DNA from 3 places in the Corynebacterium sp. LaCa_282 genome. Region 2 is predicted to be linked to each of the others. Evidence: predicted binding sites of a transcription regulator. Region 2 holds the regulator's gene; each other region holds the start of a gene.

Region 1 (7,186 bases), 400 kb from region 2:
TATCAGCGATGGGGGCGCCTTCGCGGAACCTGCCGACCTTGCCACCTGCATGTGGGCCAATAACGAAACCGGTGCGATTCAGCCCATCGAGGATCTTGCCTCCCTCGCGCAACAATCCGGTATTCCCATGCACGTGGATGCGGTGCAGGTAGCGGGCAAGCTGCCCATCAATTTTGCGGAATTGGGCATCACAACGCTTGCCGCCAGCGCCCACAAATTTGGTGGCCCGCGCGGTATTGGCGTGCTTTTGGCCAAGCGCACCCCTGCGCCGCAGCCGATTTCCTACGGAGGCGGGCAAGAACGCGGACTTCGCCCTGGCACGGTAGACGTAGCTAGCGCCTCCGCGCTCGCCGCTGCGTTGGAGGAGTCGATCGCAGAAAGCGCTGCCGAGGGCGAGCGCATCGCTGCACTTCGGAATAAGCTGCGGGATGGGATCCTCTCATCCATCGACAACGTTGTAGTGAATTCCACCGAGCCATGCTTGCCGTCGCACCTACACGTTTCTTTCCCCGGCACCGATGGCGATAGCCTCATCATGTTGCTGGACTCGCTGCAGATTGAGGCATCGACTGGCAGTGCCTGCAGCGCAGGCGTCAACCGCATGTCCCATGTGCTTTCTGCAATGGGTGTCAGCGAGGAAGAAGGAATTGGGTCCCTCCGGTTCACTCTGGGACGCCTTACTTCCGAAGACGATGTGGATTACGTGCTCGCGCATTTACCAGAGGTCGTCGCCCGAGCCCGCACGGTTTAAGTATCAGCCCTTTCTTTGGCAGCATTCCGCCGGGCGGCGATTGCCTGGGCAACGGTCAGTGCCCAGTTCCTATTCTTCGTCGCTAGCGGACCCTGCGGTTCATCGTATTCCCACCGTCCGTCTTGGAAGAGCCAGATGATATCCCCGCTGTGCGGATCCATGATGTAAAAGGCGCTTTTATCCGTCTTTACGTTGTGGTGGTGCTGGCACAGCGAGGCTAAATTTCCAGCCGTCGTCTTTCCTCCCTCTGAGAAATCGATCCGGTGGTCCTTCTGGCACCTGTAGGCCGGGCGGTTACACCCTGGCCAGCGGCACACACCATCGCGACCCTCCACATAGGCACCGATGAGCGGCGGCGTGGAGTAGGCCGGACTTACCCTTGTTGCCGCTTGGTCCATATCCCGTGTCGTAGTCGGGGCTAGCCGGTCTGCGGTATCTGGGTGAACCCATCCATAGCCCTGGATGAAACCGGGCGCCGCTTTTATATCGCTGGCGCGATACATATAAAGGTGCACCTGAGATTTATCTTCGACGGTTCCGAGGATCAGCTGGGCCAGGGCATCGGCCTTGCTAATTCCGTGCTCTTCCGCCGTGCGCTGAACAACCTCGTCAATGAGGATGAGCGCGTCTTCGTCGAATTCTACGTTTAACCCTGCTCGTCCACCCGCGGTCGGGTAGATGAAATAGGATTCATTTTGAGATTCCTCTTCCTCGGCGTCCTTGTCTCCCGTAGTGTCCGGGGATTCCATCGTGATGAGCCCATTGAGCTTTCGACGCAGGGCAGCGTTCGATGGAAAACTTTGGCCCGGCTTTGTGGGAGTGAGGTACTTTTCCAGTTCGGCGTCTATGCGCTGGAGGACGCTGTTGTCTACTTCTCCCAGCTTGCTCAAGACCGCATCAATGGTGATAAGCCGAGAGAAATCGAGGAAGTAGTAGGTTTCCTGCAGCAGTTGGGTGCGTGGCAATTCCTCTAAGCGGTACAGGGCCATGGTGATATCCCTCGTGCGCCTCTCGCTTAAGCCGGTGCGACCCGCCAAGGTATGGCACGAGATATCGAAATCGTCTTCTAGGCTAGGTTTAATTTCCTTCCAGAGCAGGTAGTCGGACTTTCTATTGCAGGTGGCACTAACCGCGATGTCATCGTGTGGGTCAGTGATGAGGTAGTAGGGTTCCACGGCGATTATCCCCCGAATTTCGCACTAAGTTTCTAATTTACATAGCCCCACCATAAGCCGCCCACTCAACCCTCGCAAGCCGAAAAGCGAAAATATGTTCTAAATGGTACATTTCCAACGAGTTTGTCTACGCGAGTGAAAAATTCCTCTCTAAGTTGCGTGTGTTGCAAATGTGGTTAGTGTGAATGATTGTTAAACTCTCGCGCATGACAACTATGAGGGCACTCCGCAAGAGCATCATCGCGGTTATCGCTGCAGTTGCAGTCACGGTAAGCGGGACCGCTGCCGCGCAGGCAGCATTGGGAACCAGCGCACCAAAAGGTATTGATATTGCTGCCCACCAGCACCCAGGTGGCATGCCTATTGACTGGAATAAGGTGAAGTCTGATGGCCAGTCCTTTGCCTTTGTGAAGGCAACTGAGGGTGGGGACTGGATTAACCCGCACTACGTCAAAGATATTCAAGCCGCCAATCTGCATGGCCTGAAGACCGGCGCATACCACTATGCGCGTCCAGCTGGCGATGCGAAGACGCAGGCCGCAAACTTTGCCACGCAGATTGCATTGGCGCCGAATCAGACGTTGCCGCCGGTGCTCGATATCGAGGTTTCCGAGGGCAAGTCCGCCTCCCAGTTGGAGAGCTGGATCGAGGAATTTACCAGCGAGCTCAAGCGCCTGACCAACCGCACGCCAATGATTTATACCTATAAGTACTTCTGGATCGGTGAGATGAATAACTCCCAGAAGTTCTCCAATATGCCACTGTGGTTGGCGGCATACCAGGATGAAGCGCCGGATCCAGTGGGTGGGTGGAAGAACCTGTCCTTCTGGCAGCGCTCCGGTTCGGGCAAGGTTGCTGGTATTCCAACCGATGTGGATTTGAACCTCTTCAATGGTACGAAGCAGCAGCTTGATTCCTTTAGCGGCGGAAATTACGTCGATATCGGCGGCGCGCTCGATAGCCTCGTGCTTGATGATGGCGTCGATCTGAGCGCCGATAGCACGCCACTAATTGGTGCAATCTTTGCCCTTGCGGCTGGCCTTATTGCAATGCCCCAGCTTGCCGATGCCGCCAAAGACGCCGGCCTCGACGCCCAAGCTGCCGAGGGCTTGGCAGCTTTTGTGAAGACCTTGGAAGACGAGGACGCTCTGCCTCTCAAGCAGCTTGGCAAGATGGCAGTCGGTGACTTCACCGTCGGTGACTTGGCGATGTTGCTAGAAAACGCTGGCCATGTCAATGGCGTCGACGCAGGCGAGGTCTCTGGAGCTCAGGTAGAAGAAGCCAAGGATGCGGCGAAGAAGGCCGGTGCCGATGTCCCCGACTTCGACGCTAATCAAGTGGCCGAGCTGCTCAATCGTGTGCTGAAGTAGCTCCCGCAAAGAATCTTCGGGTCCAGCTTTCATCCTTAAAGTGAGCTGGGACGGCCCCGCCTAAGAGTGCCTTTGCCAGCTGAGCGGCTTGGACCGAGCCCTCAGCTGGCAGTTTCGTGTCTGAGGCCAGCAAGATGATATTTCCATACCGGCGCCCTTTGAGCATGGGCGGGTCAGCGATTACGGCGAGGTGATCGAAGACCTCAGAAAGCCCGGCCAGCTCTTCCTTAGCCAAGTGGAGATCCGAGTGATCGCCGCAGTTCGCCACGTAGAGGCCGCCGGCAGATAGGGATGATTTAGCCGCTTGGAAAAACTCCACCGTCGTTAGATTTTTCGGGGTTGTATCCCCAGCGAAGACATCGCGGATGATGATATCGCGGCTGGCGGGCAGAAAACCTTCGGTTTCCTTTCGGGCATCGCCGGGGCGGATCTTGACGGTGGGGGAACGGGGGACATCGAAAAACTCGCGGACTAATTCTCCCAGTTTGGCATCGAGCTCGACCACCGTATGGCGGCTGTCCGGCCACAGGTCGGCGAAGTAGCGCGGGAGTGAGCAGCCCGCTCCGCCGAGGTGGGTAACGCGCAGTTTATTGGGCGAGACCGTATTAAGGTATTCCACTGCCGCTGCGATCCAGCGCATGTACTCAAAGTCGAGTTCCTGCGGCTCGCCCAGCACGATATGGCTGCTAGGAACGCCGTTGACGTTAAGGATATAGGCCCCGTCGCGGAATTCATCCGGCACAACCTCGGCGGTGCCGGTGGAGATCTCGTAGGTGCCGGTGATGCCTGACCTGTTCGCGGCTCGCTTTCTACCCATGGGGTTCAAGCTTAGGGAATGGAATCGATTTAAGCTGCGTTGGGGCAAGGGAGTACACTTTCGGGCCTGTAGTCGAGGTATTTAAAGGGGAATGCAATGCGAGTATTGGTAGCAATGTCTGGCGGCGTGGACTCATCTGTCGCCGCCGCCCGTGCGGTGGAGGCTGGCCACGATGTCGTCGGCGTGCACCTGGCGCTGCATAAGGACGCGCAGCAAACGCGCGAAAAGGCCCGCGGCTGCTGTTCGCTGGAGGATTCCGCCGATGCCCGCCGCATTTGCGATAAGTTGGGCATTCCGTTTTATGTCTGGGACTTTTCGGAGGAATTCAAGGAAGAGGTCATCACGGACTTCGTGGATTCCTATGCCCGCGGTGAAACCCCGAATCCTTGCCTGCGCTGCAATGAGAAGATTAAATTCCGCGCATTGCTGCAAAAGGGTATGGCCCTGGGCTTTGATGCCGTTGCGACCGGCCACTACGCCACGCTTGATGATGACGGTTATATGCGCCGCTCCAAGGATGAGAATAAGGATCAGTCTTACGTGCTCGGCGTCATTTCCGCCGAGGAGTTGGACCACTGCTTTTTCCCCATCGGTGATACCCCCAAGCCGCAAATCCGCGAAGAGGCTGCGGCGCACGGTTTTTCCACGGCGAAGAAGCCGGATTCCTATGACATCTGCTTCATTCCAGACGGCAATACCCAGCAGTTCCTTGGATCGCGCATCGGGCTTCGGCCCGGCATGATTGTGGACCAAGAGGGCACGGAGCTTAAGGAACATGATGGCGCGTGGAACTACACCATCGGCCAGCGCAAGGGCTTGGACATCAAGGCCCCGGCCGCTGATGGCCGCCCGCGCTACGTCACCGATATCGATGCTGCAACGGGCACGGTGACCGTCGGCGCGCGCGAGGACCTGGCGGTCACCGCCATTCGCGCCGATCGCCTGAGGTACTTGCACCCTGGCATGGATGGCGACTTCGAGTGCGAGGTGCAGGTCCGCGCGCACGGTTCCGTCGTGCCGTGCATCGCCCACGTGGACCGCGCCGCGGATTCGATGCGCCTAGAGCTCAAGGAGCCACTGTCTGGCGTTGCCCGTGGACAGGCGGCGGTGCTGTACCTGCCGTCCCCAGATGACCTCGGCGATATCGTCATTGGTTCCGGCACCATTTGCGAGACCGTGTAAATGACCGGATTCGCACTCGGGCCCATGCCCGGCACGTCCATGTCGGAGGCAGCGGACATCATCATGGGCGAGACCGAGCTTCCCGCCATCCCGCAGCTGCCGGAACGCGGCTTGGGCTCCGATTCGGTAGGGCGCACCGCCAGTATGCTCGAGGCCATCACCATCGACCGCGGGCCTCGTTCGTGGCGCATGACGGCGCGGCCGCAGCTATTGACTCGTCGCACGTGGGATCGCCTCGAGCGTGACCTCGACGAGGTACAGCAGGTGTGGGGAGAAAGCGTGCCCCGCGTTAAAGTCCAGGCGCTAGGGCCGTGGTCGCTGGCAGCCAGCATTGAGCTTGCCGATGGCCACCGAGTTCTTAGTGACCGCGGTGCCTTCGCCGAGCTTTCTGAAGCCCTTCTTCATGGGCTGCGGGCGCATGCAGATGATGTGGCACGCCGCTTCCACGGCGAAGTTGTGGTGCAGCTTGATGAACCTTTGCTTGCGGATATCGTGGCTGGACGCATCCCAGGTACCACGGATTTTGATTCTATCCCCGCCGTGGCTGACGAGGTAGCGCTAGAAACTCTGCTCGGCTTTGACGCGGACTACCTGCATGCCCCGCCGTTGTGGTCCATTGCTGGTGCCGCAACGACCTTGCTCGTCGATTTCCATAGCCCTCGTTATCGCCTCGATACCCCTGAGCATTTCGATGGCTTGGGAGAGCACCTGAGCGATGGCCATCGCATTGGTGTGGGGATTTCCGGATCGGATGCCCGTGCCGAGGCCATCGCGCTGGCCAAGCATCTCGACCGCATCGGCATGCCACGCGAACTTTTGGTCGATCGCTTTGATGTATATCCCGTGCAGGCCTCTGCCCGAACCCTGTGTTCGGTGACGGAGACCTCGTCCATCCTTGTCCGGGACGCCGGTGACCTTTAATCCACTCGACCCAAGCTATCGGTGGCCGTGAAATAGGCCTCCATGTAGGGAATGACGAATCTAAGCTGGCCGTGGCCGGTGGGTTCGATGAGATCGGCATCGATAAGCCGCTGGCGCGTGGCCGATAGGGACCGCACCGTGCGGTCGTGGTGTGCGGCGATAGCTTGAATTTCTGCAGTGTCGCTGTCCATGACAGCACTCATGGCTTCAAGGAAGCGGCGCTGTGCGGGTGGGAGCGTGAGGGTTGCGGGCTGGTGCACTTGTGTGCCTAGGACGGATATCGCCTCGGCCGAGATGGCTAGGACAGTGTTTTCTTCTATGCGGGTCGCGCCAGAGCGCTGTGCGTGGGCCCACGCTAGTGATCCGACGAGCTGAACCAGGTAGGGATAGCCTCGAGATAGCTCCACGGCGGCGGAGACTGCATCTGCACTGAAGTCGAGGCCCGAGTGTGCGGCGGTTTCCTTAAATGCAACGGTAGCGTTGGCGGGTGACAGCGGGCCCAGCACAAACTTTTGCGCGCGGCGCAGAAAGGTTACTCCGGGCAGCTCCAGCAGCCGGTTAATGCCCTGTGGCAGGCCGGCTACGACGATGGCAACATCGAGTTCATCGCGCACTAAGTCTTGGTAAGTAACGGCCAAGGAGGCCAATTCTTGGGCATCGGCATCTTGGACTTCATCGATGGTAAGGAGCACACCTGCACCCTTGAGCTGGGCTAGTAATTCGCGTAGCCGGGTATTTAAGGTGGGCTTATAGGCTTCATCCGTGTTGTGTTCGATTCCTATGGAACCAAGGCCGCCGATTCCGATGCGGTTGACTTTGTGCTTATCTGCCGGCGCAAGCGTGTCCATGATGCGGGGGATGGTGGTCTCGACGAGTTCTTCCACCATGGCGCTGCGGCCGGAGGCGCGCAGCGTAATCCATCCGCGGGCGGCGGCGATGTCCTCCAACTCGTTGAGGAGGACCGTCTTGC
Region 2 (7,186 bases):
CGTCATTTTGCAGATGGTCTCGCTCAAGCTCGGCGATATCGAGCAATTCCCCTTCCTCCAGCCACCCGAGTTCAAGGCCATTCGCGATGGCCTCAACCTCCTCCACGAGCTCGGTGCGCTCCAGGACAAGCACAAGAAACCGGCGCTGACCGAAACCGGCCGCAACTTGGCCCGCATCCCACTCGATCCGCGCATGGCGCGCATGCTTATCGAGGCCCATACCAACGGCTGCCTCCACGATGTCATCGTCATCGTTGCCGCCATGACCATCCAAGACGTGCGCGAACGCCCGCTGGAGTACCAAGCGCAAGCCGATCAGGCGCACGCGCGCTTTAAGGACAAGACCTCTGACTTTTTGTCCATGCTGAAGTTGTGGGATTACATCAAACAGACCCGCAATGAGCAATCGGGCAATAGGTTCCGCAAGCGCATGAAGCAGGAGTTCCTCCACTACATGCGCATCCGCGAGTGGTTCGACCTGGTCCGCCAGCTCAAAGACGTCTCCAAGCAGCTGGGGTGGGATTACCAAGAAGGCACCGAACGCCGCGCCGACGATATTCATATTGCGCTGCTATCCGGGCTGTTATCCAATATTGGCGCCCGCGACGGCAATTCCAAGGAGTTCCACGGCGCGCGCAATACCCGCTTCCTCGTCTTTCCAGGCTCCGCCTTGGCCAAAAAGCCACCCGAGTTCGTCATGGCGGCAGAGCTCGTCGAAACCTCTCGGCTTTGGGCACGCGACGTTGCCACCATCGATCCGGCCTGGGTGGAAAAGCTCGGCGCGGACCTGCTCAAACACAACTATTCCGATCCCACGTGGTCCCGCAAGCGCGCGGCCGCCATCGCGCACCAGAAGTCCACGCTCTACGGCGTGCCCATCGTCGCGGATCGCACCGTGCCCTATCACCGCGTGGATCCCGTCGCTGCGCGCGATATGTTCATCCGCAATGCGCTTATCGCCGGCGAGTGGAATGCGCACCACGAATTCCTCAAGGCAAACGCGCAGGCCCTTGATGAGGCGGCCGAATACGAGGAAAAGGCCCGCCGCCGCGGCCTCATCGTGGATGAGGATACCCTCTTTGATTTCTATGACCAGCGCATTCCCGCCGAGGTCACCACGGGCCGCCATTTCGATTCCTGGTGGAAGAAAAAGCGCCGCCAGGAACCCGATCTGCTGAATTTCGATCCAGCCACGCTTGTCGATGACTCCCACGACGTCACCGAAGTCTCCTTCCCCGATCACTGGCGCAAAGGCTCCATCGATTACGAGCTGACTTATAAATTCGAACCCGGCGATCCCCTTGATGGCGTCACCGTCATGGTTCCCGTTCCCATGCTTGCCGGCCTCGATACCGAAGGCTTCGATTGGCTCGTTCCCGGCCTGCGATTCGAGCTCGTCAACGAGCTTATTCGTTCCCTTCCCAAGGCCCTGCGGCGCACCGTCGTGCCCGCCCCGGAATTTGCCGAGCGCGCCATGGAACGCCTCATTCCCTTCGAAGGCCCCCTTACCCAGCAGCTTGCCGATGTCCTGCGCGAGCTCGGCGGCCACGGCATCAACGCCTCCGACTTCCAACCGGACAAGCTGCCGGAACATTTGCGGATGAACTACGCGGCCATCGACAAGAGTGGCACCATCATCGATTCCGATAGGGACCTTGCCGCCCTGCGCGAGCGCCAGGCCGGCCACATTAAATCGTCCGTCTCGCGGGTAAGCCGCACCGCCGAATCCACCGCGGTCAGCGAGTGGACCGACGATACCCTCGGCACCGTTGACGAGACCGTCACCACCACCGTCGATGGCCACGAGGTCACCGCCTACCCAGCGCTGGTGGCCACCAAGGAAGGCGTTGAGCTTAAGGTTCATCCCACCAAGGCGGCTGCCGATGCCGCCATGGTCACCACCACCCTCACGCTTTTGATGCGCGAGATTTCCGTCTCGACCGCGCAAATGGTCAAGGGGCTTCCCCTGCAGCAGCGCGTCGCCGTGGATTCTTATCCGCATGGCGGCGCCGACGGCCTGGTCAATGACGCCCGCGTAGCGGCAATCCGCGACCTCATGCTCGAGGCCGGCGGCCCCGTGCGCTCGCCAGAGGCATTTTCCGAGCTCAAAGATACCGTGAAACCGCAGGTTCCCGGCCGCGTGCGGCAATCAATAGTCTCGATCGCGCCTGGCTTGGCTGAGTACTCCAACCTCCGCGCCGAACTTTCCCAGTGGGACGGTCCCGCCATCGACGATATGGAAAAGCAACTTAATTTCCTTCTTCCACCGAATGCCATCACCGTGCACGGAGCCACGCACCTGCGCCACCTTCCCCGCTACATCCAGGCAATGCGCATCCGTCTGGAGGACATGTCGCTCGATCCGGATCGCGATGCCGACCGCCAGGCCGAGGTCGATAATGCCAAGGCCTACCTGGCAAACCGGCTGCGCAACCTTCCCGCGGGTCGCGAAAAGACACGCGAGGTCAAGGACATCCACTGGATGATCGAGGAATTGCGGGTCTCGCTATTTGCCCAGCGCCTCGGCACGGCGCACGCGGTGTCCCTGCGGAGGATCCAAAAGGCAGTGGATAAATTGCGCTAGTCACCCCAACCTCACGTTCCCGCCGCCCGGCCGGCCATACCTAAGCTAAAAATCTGCTTACTCGGCCGCCGGCGGCGTAAACATTGGGCAGGCCCTAACGAAACGATGCACCCAAAAGGCCAGTTAAGACTGCTTCGATCCTGCGCAGGAACGGCTGTATAACTGCTGAGAAATCGTCCTACACTGCGCAGTTTAAAGGTCCCCGCGATCGCGCCGCCGCATCAAACGAATCTCCGATTCAAAGTCATCCGCGCTCTCGAATGATTTATACACCGAGGCAAAGCGCAGATATGCGACCTCGTCTAGGTCACGCAGTGGCTCGAGAATCGCTAGCCCGATTTCGTTGGCGTTTACCTGCGAGGACCCGTGCCCCCGCACCGTTTCCTCAACCTCTTGGGCCAGCTTTTTTAAGGCATCATCGCTAACGTCGCGACCCTGGCATGCGCGCCTAACGCCCCGAATGAGTTTATCCCGACTAAATGGCTCAGCGAGTCCATTTCTCTTAACAACCAGCAGTACGGCCTTTTCCACAGTGGTGAAGCGTCCCTTACAGGAAGCACACTCCCGCCGGCGCCGTATCGATGCGCCGGCATCAACCACGCGCGAGTCAATAACGCGGGATTGTTCGTTATGGCAAAACGGGCAGTACACACTAGTCCTTTCGCTAATTTAGCTTCTCGGTTTAGTTTACCTCCCACGCCCAAGCCAAAAACCTGACACCATTGCGCCAGACTCCTCCTACTCGCGTGCCTGTCTCCGTGAAGCAAGCGGGCCTATATCCGGCCGGGAAGACGAGCTGCTGTCTAACAAGGCCCGTAGCATATAACCCTGAAGTGCCTGCTTTAGTGGCCTGCTTTAGTACACGCAGCACTACTGTCCGATCGCTGCTTCTACTTGCTGTACCGAAGCGCCAGGATCAGTCGGCGTTTCAGCGCTCGTACCCATCAGCCCGCCGGCAACCGTGCCGAAAAATACGGCAGCACCAAATACTGCACCGAGGAGGTAATTCTTGCGCGAACTATGCGCATCGTCTTCTTCCATCGGCCTGTTCGCGAAATCAGGTAAGGAACGTTCATCAGTCCACGTATTCGAATAACCTTCACGGTTCGTTCGATATACGGAATTTAAAGTCCTGATTTCCCCCTTTTCGGAAGGAGAATGCTGCACGCCCCAGCTTTGATCATCAATATCCCAAATAGCGGCTGAAGGGACGATCTGTGGACGTGCCGCGCGCTGTTTGACCATGTTATTGCGAGAGTGAAGTAGTTGAGACATTGCTTTCCTTTCGACGACCGCCGTAAGTCTAAAGCGGCCCCTTGACACAACAAGAGCTCAATGTCGCTCCTGTGTTCGAGATTGTTTCTATGTTCGATTTATAGCACCACTTCGAAAACCTGTCCAGTTTTTCGCGTAAATCTCGAACGCTTGTACTTTTCGTGCTACAAATGAGTTATGGCACGCAGGTGTCACCCAGTCCCTTTTCAAGCTATGAACGCAGAACCTCAGACCCCTTAGCTAGGAGCCGCACATGGGCCGCAAGAAAGCAAGCACCGCAAAGAACGATTACGCCTCCCTTTCCGAAAGGCAACGCCGCATCCTTAACGTCATCAGCGATGCAGTGATGCTCCGCGGTTACCCGCCCAGCATCCGCGAAATTGGTGACGCCGCCGGCCTGCAATCCACCTCGTCCGTGGCCTATCAGCTCAAGCAACTGGAGGAAAAGGGCTTCTTGCGCCGCGATCCCAATAAACCCCGCGCGGTCGACGTACGCCACCTCAACACTGACGACGCCGAAAAGAAGCCGGGCCGCAAGGCTAAGGACGTCCCCGATACCTCTGCCCGCGGCCCTGAAGAGTCTGCCGCCGTAGCTTATATTCCCGTCGTTGGCCGCATCGCCGCCGGTGCACCAATCACTGCAGAGGAAAATATCGACACGTATTTCCCCATGCCAGACGAGGTCGTCGGCGGAGGAGAGCTTTATATGCTGCAGGTCGTGGGCGATTCCATGCAGGATGCCGGCATCCTCAACGGCGACTGGGTCATCATCCGGTCGCAATCGGTGGCTGAGGAAGGCGAGTTTGTCGCCGCGCTTCTCGATGGCTCCGAGGCCACCGTCAAGGAATTCCACCGCGATTCCTCTGGCGTATGGCTCCTTCCGCACAACGATGCCTATCCGCCCATCAACGGCGATGATGCGGAAATTATGGGCAAGGTAGTATCCGTCTTCCGCAAACTCTAGGCCCCAGCAAGCTACTTTAATCAAGCCGCACGCGAGTTTTCGCCTGCGGTTGTTGTCGCCACCGGCACTCTGCGCCCGCTTTCTTGAAACCCGCTCTTTGCACTTCGTACGCTGCCCTGTTCCCCGCGTAGGGAGCAGGGGCATACGAGTTTTAACGCATTCCACGCCTGTTCTCCCTCGCAACCACGCCCTAAAAGCCAACTTAAGCGCGCGGGACTTATTGAAAAAGCACCCCCGAAATAACGGATCCGTAAGTTAAGCGCTACTAGGGTTGGCTTTCAACTAGGGCAAATAAAGCTGACTGACCTGCGCTTTTATCCCAAACCAGACAACAGCGCACATCTTAATTTTTGTTTTCGTCCGATTACCGCCGAATTTTGACACAATGGAGGGAGAAATCCCACATCAGTTAGCTTTCACCGAGCGCCTGCATTCGCAGATGGAGTAACCGCCCGGCCGAAGGCGAGGAGCAAGGAGGGTCCGTGTACGCAGAGGAGCGACGCCGCCAGATCGCATCCCAAACTGCAGTTGAGGGTCGCGTTAACGTAACCGATTTATCAGAGCGTTTCGAGGTGACTGCTGAAACCATTCGGCGCGACCTAGCCGTACTGGATCGTGAGGGCGTTGTCCACCGCGTTCACGGCGGCGCCGTGGCTTCGCAAGCCTTCCAGACCGCGGAGCTCACCCTCGATACCCGCCAGCGTTCCGCATCTGGGGCCAAGGCCGCCATCGCGCACGCCGCGCTCGACTTCCTTCCCCCTGGCGGCGGCAGCATATTCCTGGACGCCGGCACCACGATTAATACCTTTGCCGAGCTCATTAGCCAGCAATACCCGCAGGCGCAGTTCAATATCGTCTCCAATAGCCTGCCCATCGCACTGTCGCTAGCCAATAGCGGCGTTCCCGATGTCCAGCTCCTCGGCGGGACCGTACGCGCTATCACCCAGGCCGTCGTCGGCGATACCGCCCTGCGCACCATGGCGCTCATGCGCGCCGATGTCGCCTTCATCGGTACCAATGCGTTGACCCTCGATCACGGCTTGTCGACAGCCGATTCCCAAGAAGCAGCCATCAAATCCGCCTTCGTCACGAATGCCCACAAGGTCGTGGTCATGTGTGATTCCAGCAAATTGGGCAACGACTACCTGGTGAGCTTCGCCTCCATTGCAGATATCGATGTCGTCATCACCGATTCCGGCGCGCCGGAATCCTTCGTCGATGCCCTGCGCGAGCGAGAGATCGATGTCGTGCTCGCCAGCGAATAGCTCCAGCATGCGCACGACTTCGCCCTCCCTACCCCGGTGCCATTTCTCACCGAGGCAGGGAGGGCGAGACCTTTTGCCGTTAGTTGAACTTTTCTATCTGCTCCATCGCTGCGGCGCGGGCGGCGGAGGGGCCTTCGGAGTTGAGGGCGGCATCGGCAAGCTGCTGGCACTGGTCAAAGGTCAGCTCGGCCAATTGGGCACCAACGCCGGCGACTGCGGTCGATGCAGCAGACAAGGAGTTGACGCCTAGGCCGGTCAATACGCAGGCCAATAGCGGATCGGCCGCGGCCTCGCCGCACACGCCAACCGGTACGTTGTATTCGTGCCCCGCAATGCAGGTGTGCTGGATAAGCCGCAGCACGGCCGGCTGCCAGGGGTCGGTGAGGTACGCAAGCTGCGGTGACAGGCGGTCAGCGGCCATCGTGTACTGGGTGAGGTCATTGGTGCCGATGGATACGAAGTCCAGATGCGGCATAATCTTATCTGCCATCAGCGCTGCTGCGGGCACCTCAATCATCGCGCCCGCGGTCAGGCCGCGCTCCCGGCACAGCTCCGCAAACCACTGGGCTTCCTTCGACGTCGCCACCATCGGTGCCATGACCCAGGTTTCGGCATCGTCGCCGCGGGACTCCGCGGCCTGGGCGATGGCGTCCAACTGGCGCGTCAACAGGGACTCGTTATCGCGGGCAATGCGCAGACCGCGCACACCCAACGCCGGGTTCTCTTCAGATGACAACGTGGCATAAGAAATCGGCTTATCGGAGCCAGCATCCAAGGTGCGCACCACGACCTTGGAATTGGGGTAGGCGTTAAAGACCTTCTTGTAGATTTTTGCCTGCTCGTCAACGGAAGGCTCCTCGCTCGCGGACAGGAACGACAACTCCGTGCGGTAGAGGCCAATCCCCTCTGCCTGCGAGTCGGAGGCAATGCGGGCGGCGTTGCCGTCGGCCACGTTGGCCAAAAGCTGCACGCGGTGGCCGTCCTTGGTTTGCGCTGGTCCAGTCCATTCGGCAACGCGGGCGGCGCGCTCGCGGTATTCCGCGACCGCCTTGGTGGATTCTTCCTCGTCCGCACCCAGCGTCACGGTTCCAAGCGCAC
Region 3 (7,186 bases), 200 kb from region 2:
ACCTTTGCGGCCACTTGGCGGCCCAAGCGCATATCCACGCAGCGATAGACGGTAGACATACCGCCGCGGGCGATGGGGCGATCGATGCGGTAACGGTCTTCCAACACGTCACCAATTTCCAACCTAGTCATACCTCCCAGTATGGCCGATCCCCTAGGTCGCGTTAAAGTAGGTGGCGTGACTAACGCAGAAAACTCCCTGAATTCCTTATTGGCCGGCGAAGAGCTGCTCAGCATGCAGCAGGTGGCAGACAAGCTGGGCCTTCCCATCACCCGCGCCTATGACTTGCTCCAGGACCGCAAATTCATTGTCTGGGACTCGCCCGAAGGCAAGCGCGTGCCGCTGGCATTCTTCAATGACAAGGGGAGCATTGCCAAGCACGTCACGGGCGTTATCACCGTGCTTACCGATGGCGGCTATGACGACGAAGAGATCCTGCGCCACCTATTTACCGCAGATGACTCCCTGCCTGGCCGGCCCATCGACGCCCTGCACGGGCACCTGGCGCGCGAGGTTATTCGGCGGGCGCAGGCGTCTGCTTTTTAACCCAGCGCTTGGGGAGTTGAGGGCCTTTTTGGCTCACGCCATCGAACATCCATTGCGTTGCGGACCAGGACACAACGATGAGGCCAATGACCCAGAACCAGTTATAGAGCTGGTGGTTGCCGTCGCCGGAAAAGCTCAAGCTGATAAATAGCGCTACGCCGGAGGTAAACTTCAGCAGCCACAACGGCGGGCGGAAGGTGCCCATGAGCGTGAAGATGGAGGCGTAGTACCACGGCAGGGTCACCGAGTTGAAGACGAAGGCAACCTGGTAGGCCGCCGCGGTGCCCATAATGGCATCGCGGGCCGTGTGCCGGCTTAGCCACCACACGATGACCAACCCGATGAGCATGCACACCATCGCGATTGTGCGCAGGACGCCCAGGATGGCGTTATAGGATGCCTCCGGGTCAAAAATGTGGACCGCCGGGACGATGATGTCCGCGGCCAATGTCGGGCCCGCCAAGGGGTTAATCACCTTAGAATTGCCGCTGACCTGGGATAGCCAGCCCCATGAGGTGCCGGAGGCCCAGGTGATAAGCGCCACGGACGCGATGATTTCCACGGCAGCGATGAGCCCTGAGCAGACGAAAACCACCGCGGTGCGCGCCGCGGTAGAACCCTTGGGCGCGTAGCGGTGCAGCATCAGCCAGACGATGAAGGGGGCGGCAAAAATCGCGGTAGCCTTCATCGCCACCGCCGTGCCGACTAGCAGCAGCGCGGCGTGGAAGCGCTGGTGCAGCGCGGCCAAAAGCCCCAACGACACCAGGCCGACCATGAGGGATTCATTGTGCATGCCACCGATAAGGTGCAAGATGATGACTGGGTTGGCAACGCCGATCCACAGCGCGACCGCCGGATCCGCGCCGAGCTTTCGGGCGATCCGCGGGACCGTCCACGCAATAAGGACAAAGCCTGATAGCGAAAGCAGCTTATAGATGATGATGCCGACGGTGACATTATCGCCCACGACGGTGGTGACGATTTTGCCAATCCACAGGTGCAGCGGTCCATACGGGGTGGTGGTATTGCGCCAGTCTTGTGAGACCTCGAGCAGGAAGGGCCCGGGGTTGACGGCGGCGCCCTCGGTATAGGGGTCGAATCCATCGCGGACCATGGCGCCCTGCATGAGGTAGGAATACACGTCCCTGGAAGCCATAGGGCCGGCGAATAGCAGTGGGGTGACCCATGCGATAAGGATGCGTTGTAACTCGCGTACCCCTCCCTCCGGGCGCGGGTGTTTAAGCTGCTTGCGAATAATCATGCGCCCGGCAAGCACCCAGGCGGCGGCGAGGAGGAAAATGCCCACCCAATACAGCACCAACCCGAGGTTGCGCCCGTGACCATACGATAAGAATCCGATATTGAGCGCTTCGAGCACGCCGCCGCGGTTGCGGGTTGAGCCGCCAGAAAAAGACGAGAAAAGGAGCACGCACGAGGCCACGAGGCCCAGCGGGAGTGCGCGGGGGACTGGCAAGGAGTAGGTTTTGGCCACGGTGATACCTACTTTTGGCGCGTCGTCGCCTGAATGGCTAGGTGTTCTAGCGTTTCGGTGATCTGCGGATCCACATTCGCCGCACGCAGATGGGCCAACCCGGATTCCGTCAACGCGGTAATGCGGCGCTCAATCTCATCAGGGGCGCCGGAATCCGCAATGATTTGGGACAGGCGCAGCAAGTCCTGCGTATCGGAGGTGCGGCCGATGAATTTCCGCAGAGTAGCGGCGGCGCTGGGGTCGCGTTCATCGGCGCGCTGTAGCGCTAAGGCAAGAAGCTCCGTGCGCTTGCCCTCTCGCAGATCGTCGCCGGCGGGCTTGCCCGTAATTTCGGGATCCCCAAAGACCCCCAGTTGGTCATCGCGGAGCTGATACGCGATGCCGATATCGTGCCCATAGCCGCGGAAAGCCGAGATTAGTTCATCGCTTGCCCCCGCGATGGCAGCGCCCAAATGCAGGGGCCGTTCGATGGTATAGGCGGCGGTTTTATAGCGGTTGACGGAATTGCTCAGCGCCACCGATTCCGAACCGGCTGCCTCGAGGGAAATATCGAGCAATTGGCCGCCCAAGACCTCGGTGCGCATTCCCCGCCAGGGATCGCGCGCACGCTGCAAAGCCTCCGAGCTGAGCCCAGAATCCTGAAACATATCCTCGGCGTAGACCAGCGCAAAATCGCCCACCAAGATGGCCACGGACGTGCCAAAGAATTCCGGATCCCCTAAGAAATCGGATTCCCGGTGAAGGCGCTCTGCTTCCCGATGCACCGTCGGTTTCCCACGCCTCGTATTCGACGCGTCAATGATGTCATCGTGGATAAGCGCGCAGGCTTGGATGAACTCCAGCGAGGATGCCGCGCGCAGCATCGCCTCTGGGGATTCCGAACCACGGCCGGCGGCGAGGTAGCCCGCCCACGCATACATGGGGCGCACCCTTTTCCCGCCATCGAGGACGAATGATTCCAAAAAGCTCATAGCGGTACTGACCGGGGCGCCGATTTCTGCCACGTGATCCCGGCGCTGGTCCAAGAAGATGGCCAGTTTTTCGCGCACCGCGCCGGGGATATCCGCAAGCTCAGGAATATTCGTCATAGTCACACCTCCACACGATACCGCCTTGGGCCGAGAAGAAATAACACAGGTTTATAGCGGCAGGACCACTCCCAAAATGGCAAAGGGTCGGGGATCCGCGGGGTAGCGATGGTGGCGCACGACATCAAAGAAGCCCACAGACCGGTAGAGGCGAAAAGCCCCGTTGGCTTCCTGTGGTGCTTCCGGCGTTGACAATAAGGCAAATCGGGCAGGGATATTCCATAAGAGCCCTTCGAGTAGCTGCTTACCTAAACCGTGGCCTTGAAAAGACGGCAGCACGTGCACTTCAGCCACCTCAAAATAGCTGCGCAGCATGCCCCATTCGGACTCAGTTGGCCCGCCGTTGCGGCGCAGGGCGCGGCGCAGCTCGGAATCCCACCAAGTATCTGGTGAGCCCAAAAATCCATAGGCCACTCCCACGACGCCGTTGTCATGCGCAGCAATAAGCGCTGTAAACCCGGGCCGCATGGAATCCGCCCGCCAATTGTCCACGCTGCGCGAAAACGTGACCGGGTCATATCCCATGGCCTCGATGTAGATCTCCACGAGTTGGGGAGCCAGCATAGAGAACTCTTGCGGGGTTAAGCGGCGGATTTCGAAACTCACGGTATCTATCACACCAGATACGCATGTCCACCGGCGGACAAGGGTGGGGGCGGGGTTATTCCATCGAGCCCTAAGGGATTTCGAACTGTGTTCGATTTGTAGGCAGTTATGACTGGTAAAACTCTTGAGTAATTCGAACAGGTGAACTAGACTAGGGGGTGGATGTCCGGTTGGCTGCTTAAAGTGAGCGGCAATCGAACACGGTTAGTTATTAGCGCAGTACAGGAGAAAAACAATGGCACAGATTATTTCGGCAACGCAGTCCCGCTCTACCGGTCGCTTTGCTGGCAAGCAGGGCGCGAAGCGGGCCCACTTTCTTTTCCAGGCTCGCGAGCTTCTGGATCGGGCGAGGGGATATGCGGCGGATGGTCGCTTTGACCAGGCGCTGGAGGTGGCTTATCAGTCCGCATTGCGTACGGCGGGTGCGCGAGTAGCTGTATCGGTGGTCTCTCGCCGCCGGCGTCTGCCAACGAGCGCGTGGGACCGCTTGGCTTTGGTGGGGGCCGAGGAAAAGCAGTGGGCCGAGGCTTTTAAGTCCTACTCTCGTACCCGTGCCCGGGTGGCGTCTGGCTTGGATGCAACGCCGGATGAGGAATATGTCTACGGGTTAATGCAGCAGGCGGCGCAATTTTTAGATGAGAGTGAAGCCGAGACGATTCTGGGATCCTTTGCGGCATAGCAGCAGCATAGCGGCGCCATAATCACTGTTGAGGGGAATAACTACCTTTTGGGGAACATACTGGTTACTCTGGACGTTAGTATTGGTAGAAGATATATCGGCCGAAGCCCAGTCCCTAGTTGGAGGAATAGTGTCTCTTTCTGAGCAGGAGCAACGCACGCTCCGTGAAATAGAGGAATCGTTATTAGCGGACGATCCTAAATTTGGCGCTTCTGTGTCTGAATCTACCTCGATCGGCGGTTCCGGCGGCGCAGTTACGCTGCGTGGGATTGCGCTCATCGTGGTTGGTCTGTGCATGCTTGTTGGCGGCGTGGCCTTGGCGCAGCAAAGCTTGTGGTTTATTGCGTTGTCCATCGCCGGGTTCTTAGTCATGTTCGCTTCCGGCGTGTGGATGCTCCGGGGCGATCGGCCTGCTGGTGGCGGAAAGAAAAAGTCCACCAATGGGCGGTCAAAGAAGGCAGCCTCGTCTCGTAATAGTGGGGTAGGCAGCAAGCTGGAAGAAAACTTCCGTCGGCGCTTTGAAGAAAGCTAGCCGCGAACTTTCCATTTCCCCAGTCACCAGGAAGGGTGGCTGGGGATTTTTTACGCCTTACCAAAATTCCCCACTTTGCCCCACCTTCTGACCAAAACCGCGGCGCGGTGGGGGATTGTGGGTGGTAGAGGACAGTAGCAGGTCCAATATGCAGGCATTGCGCTGTAAGTGATGTATGAGGTGGGGCGATCTTGATGTTGTAAGTGGGGCTAAAGGGGTGGATTTTCGGGGTTGTCAAGGTGGGGCGCGGGATTTCTTCCCACCGGAAAAACACCCTTTTAACTGCGCATACTTTTTGTGTTGCTGAGAATATGGCGATTTAAGTGGGGCATGTGGGGGAAAGTGGGGTAGAGTGGGGCGCAGCGGAGGAATGGGGTTGAAAAACTCTCTTCTGACGTGAGGGAATCCGGAGTTGTCGAGTGAGGAAGGTGGACGCCGGGATGTTTCTCGGAACCTACACTCCGAAACTTGATGACAAAGGGCGCTTAACGCTTCCTGCAAAATTTCGCGACGAGCTCGCCGGTGGCCTGATGGTTACCAAGGGGCAGGACCATTCTTTGGCCGTGTACCCGCGCGAAGAGTTCGCCGAACGCGCACGGAAGGCTGCGGCGGTTTCTCGAACCAATCCGGAAGCGCGCGCTTTCATTCGTAACTTGGCTGCAAGTGCGGACGAACAGCGGCCCGACGGGCATGGTCGCATCACCTTGTCCGCAGGCCACCGTGAGTACGCGGGTTTGTCCAAAGAGTGCGTGGTGGTTGGCTCGGTAGATTTCCTCGAAATTTGGGATGCAGCCGCGTGGGCTGAGTATCAATCGCAAACTGAAGATGCTTATTCGGCAGCAGATGCCGATGACGTACTTGCGGGCTTGCTGTAAGCGCCCGCATCTCGAGTGCGTGTAAGGACTCTGTCCGAGGCGGATGATTCTGGTGTACTTCCCCGATATCAGAAACCTGCCTCGGACAGGGCCCTATATGCACTCGTCGTGCTTTCCACGATAGGAAGTCCTGCACAGCGGAAATCAGAAAGGGGGACGCGGGGAGACATGGCTACAACTAACCTTAATTACGATGTGGCGGATAACCACGGCCATGTGCCGGTCATGCGCGAGCGCATGGCGGAGCTCCTGCGCCCCGGGGTAGAGGCTGCGGGCTCGCAGGCTGTGCTTGTCGATGCCACCTTAGGTGCCGGCGGCCACAGCGAGTACTTCCTCCAGACCTTTCCGCAGGCACGCGTTATCGGTGTGGACCGCGATGAGCAGGCATTGCAGAATGCTTCGGCGAGGCTAGAGCCCTTCAGCCCGCGTTTTTGCGCGGTCAATGCACGCTTCGATGAGCTGGGTACCGCGATTGCCCAGGGCGAGGGCGATATCTTTGATGCTGCCCGCGCCCACGGTATTGCGGGAGCCCTCTTCGATTTGGGCGTTTCTTCCATGCAGCTGGATCAGGCAGAGCGCGGCTTTGCCTATAAGACGGACGCACCGCTGGATATGCGGATGGATCCGAGCCATGGACTTACCGCCGCTGATGTGCTCAATACGTATTCGCACGGGGACTTGGCGCGGATTCTCAAGACCTATGGTGACGAGCGTTTCGCGGGAAAGATTGCCTCCGCCGTGCTCAAGGAGCGCGAGAAGGAACCGTTTAGCACCTCGGGCCGCTTGGTTGAGCTTTTATACTCGACCATCCCGGCGGCAACGCGCCGCACGGGTGGGCACCCGGCAAAGCGTACGTTCCAGGCGCTGCGGGTAGAGGTCAACCGCGAGTTGGAGGCCATTGAAAATGTGCTTCCCGTCATCACCAGTGCGCTATCTATTGGGGCGCGCGCGGTCTTTATGAGCTACCAGTCCTTGGAAGACCGCCTCGTAAAGGCAGCATTCAAGGAGTTATCTACGTCCACCACGCCTGCCGGTCTACCGATGGATTTGCCGGGCACCGCACCGGAATTCGCCACGGTAACCCGTGGGGCCGAAAAGGCATCCGCGGCGGAGGTAGAAGAAAATTCCCGCGCCGCGTCGGTGCGCGTGCGCGCCCTTGAACGGCTTGAAGGCACGCCAGAATTTTTACCACCGGGAGGCAAGAAATGAGCACCATCCCACGCCGAAACCAGCACTTGACGGACAGCCGCGACAGAGAGGCCACTCGCAGCATGGGCGCCAGCCGAGACTTCACCACCGGAATCGACACCGGAGCGCCTACCGCTGTGCGCGAGCGCACCGCCACTAGGGCTACCGGGAAAACGGTGC

What was found. The regulator LexA, encoded in region 2, represses DNA repair genes until DNA is damaged. The targets are predictions, from matches to a motif close to CGAACANNTGTTCG.
Region 1: the regulator LexA is predicted to act here: its motif matches at 2,014-2,027, upstream of ACP8KU_RS06545 (HNH endonuclease signature motif containing protein).
Region 3: the regulator LexA is predicted to act here: its motif matches at 3,867-3,880, upstream of ACP8KU_RS03710 (SAV_6107 family HEPN domain-containing protein).

What each region holds. Positions count from the first base shown of each region.
Region 1 is NZ_CP191095.1:1,393,832-1,401,017, reverse strand. It holds gene ACP8KU_RS06550 (cysteine desulfurase family protein) at 1-751, shown strand, start outside; gene ACP8KU_RS06545 (HNH endonuclease signature motif containing protein) at 748-1,926, opposite strand; gene ACP8KU_RS06540 (glycoside hydrolase family 25 protein) at 2,133-3,296, shown strand; gene ACP8KU_RS06535 (spermidine synthase) at 3,277-4,113, opposite strand; gene mnmA (tRNA 2-thiouridine(34) synthase MnmA) at 4,210-5,295, shown strand; gene ACP8KU_RS06525 (uroporphyrinogen decarboxylase/cobalamine-independent methonine synthase family protein) at 5,296-6,216, shown strand; gene ACP8KU_RS06520 (AAA family ATPase) at 6,213-7,186, opposite strand, start outside.
Region 2 is NZ_CP191095.1:992,498-999,683, reverse strand. It holds gene hrpA (ATP-dependent RNA helicase HrpA) at 1-2,584, shown strand, start outside; gene nrdR (transcriptional regulator NrdR) at 2,777-3,235, opposite strand; gene ACP8KU_RS04640 (hypothetical protein) at 3,455-3,859, opposite strand; gene lexA (transcriptional repressor LexA) at 4,113-4,823, shown strand; gene ACP8KU_RS04630 (DeoR/GlpR family DNA-binding transcription regulator) at 5,306-6,088, shown strand; gene ptsP (phosphoenolpyruvate--protein phosphotransferase) at 6,168-7,186, opposite strand, start outside.
Region 3 is NZ_CP191095.1:793,341-800,526, forward strand. It holds gene ACP8KU_RS03685 (protein kinase domain-containing protein) at 1-131, opposite strand, end outside; gene ACP8KU_RS03690 (Rv2175c family DNA-binding protein) at 142-546, shown strand; gene ACP8KU_RS03695 (alpha-(1->6)-mannopyranosyltransferase A) at 515-2,038, opposite strand; gene ACP8KU_RS03700 (polyprenyl synthetase family protein) at 2,047-3,126, opposite strand; gene ACP8KU_RS03705 (GNAT family N-acetyltransferase) at 3,178-3,732, opposite strand; gene ACP8KU_RS03710 (SAV_6107 family HEPN domain-containing protein) at 3,968-4,411, shown strand; gene ACP8KU_RS03715 (DUF3040 domain-containing protein) at 4,542-4,943, shown strand; gene mraZ (division/cell wall cluster transcriptional repressor MraZ) at 5,384-5,818, shown strand; gene rsmH (16S rRNA (cytosine(1402)-N(4))-methyltransferase RsmH) at 5,987-7,027, shown strand; gene ftsL (cell division protein FtsL) at 7,090-7,186, shown strand, end outside.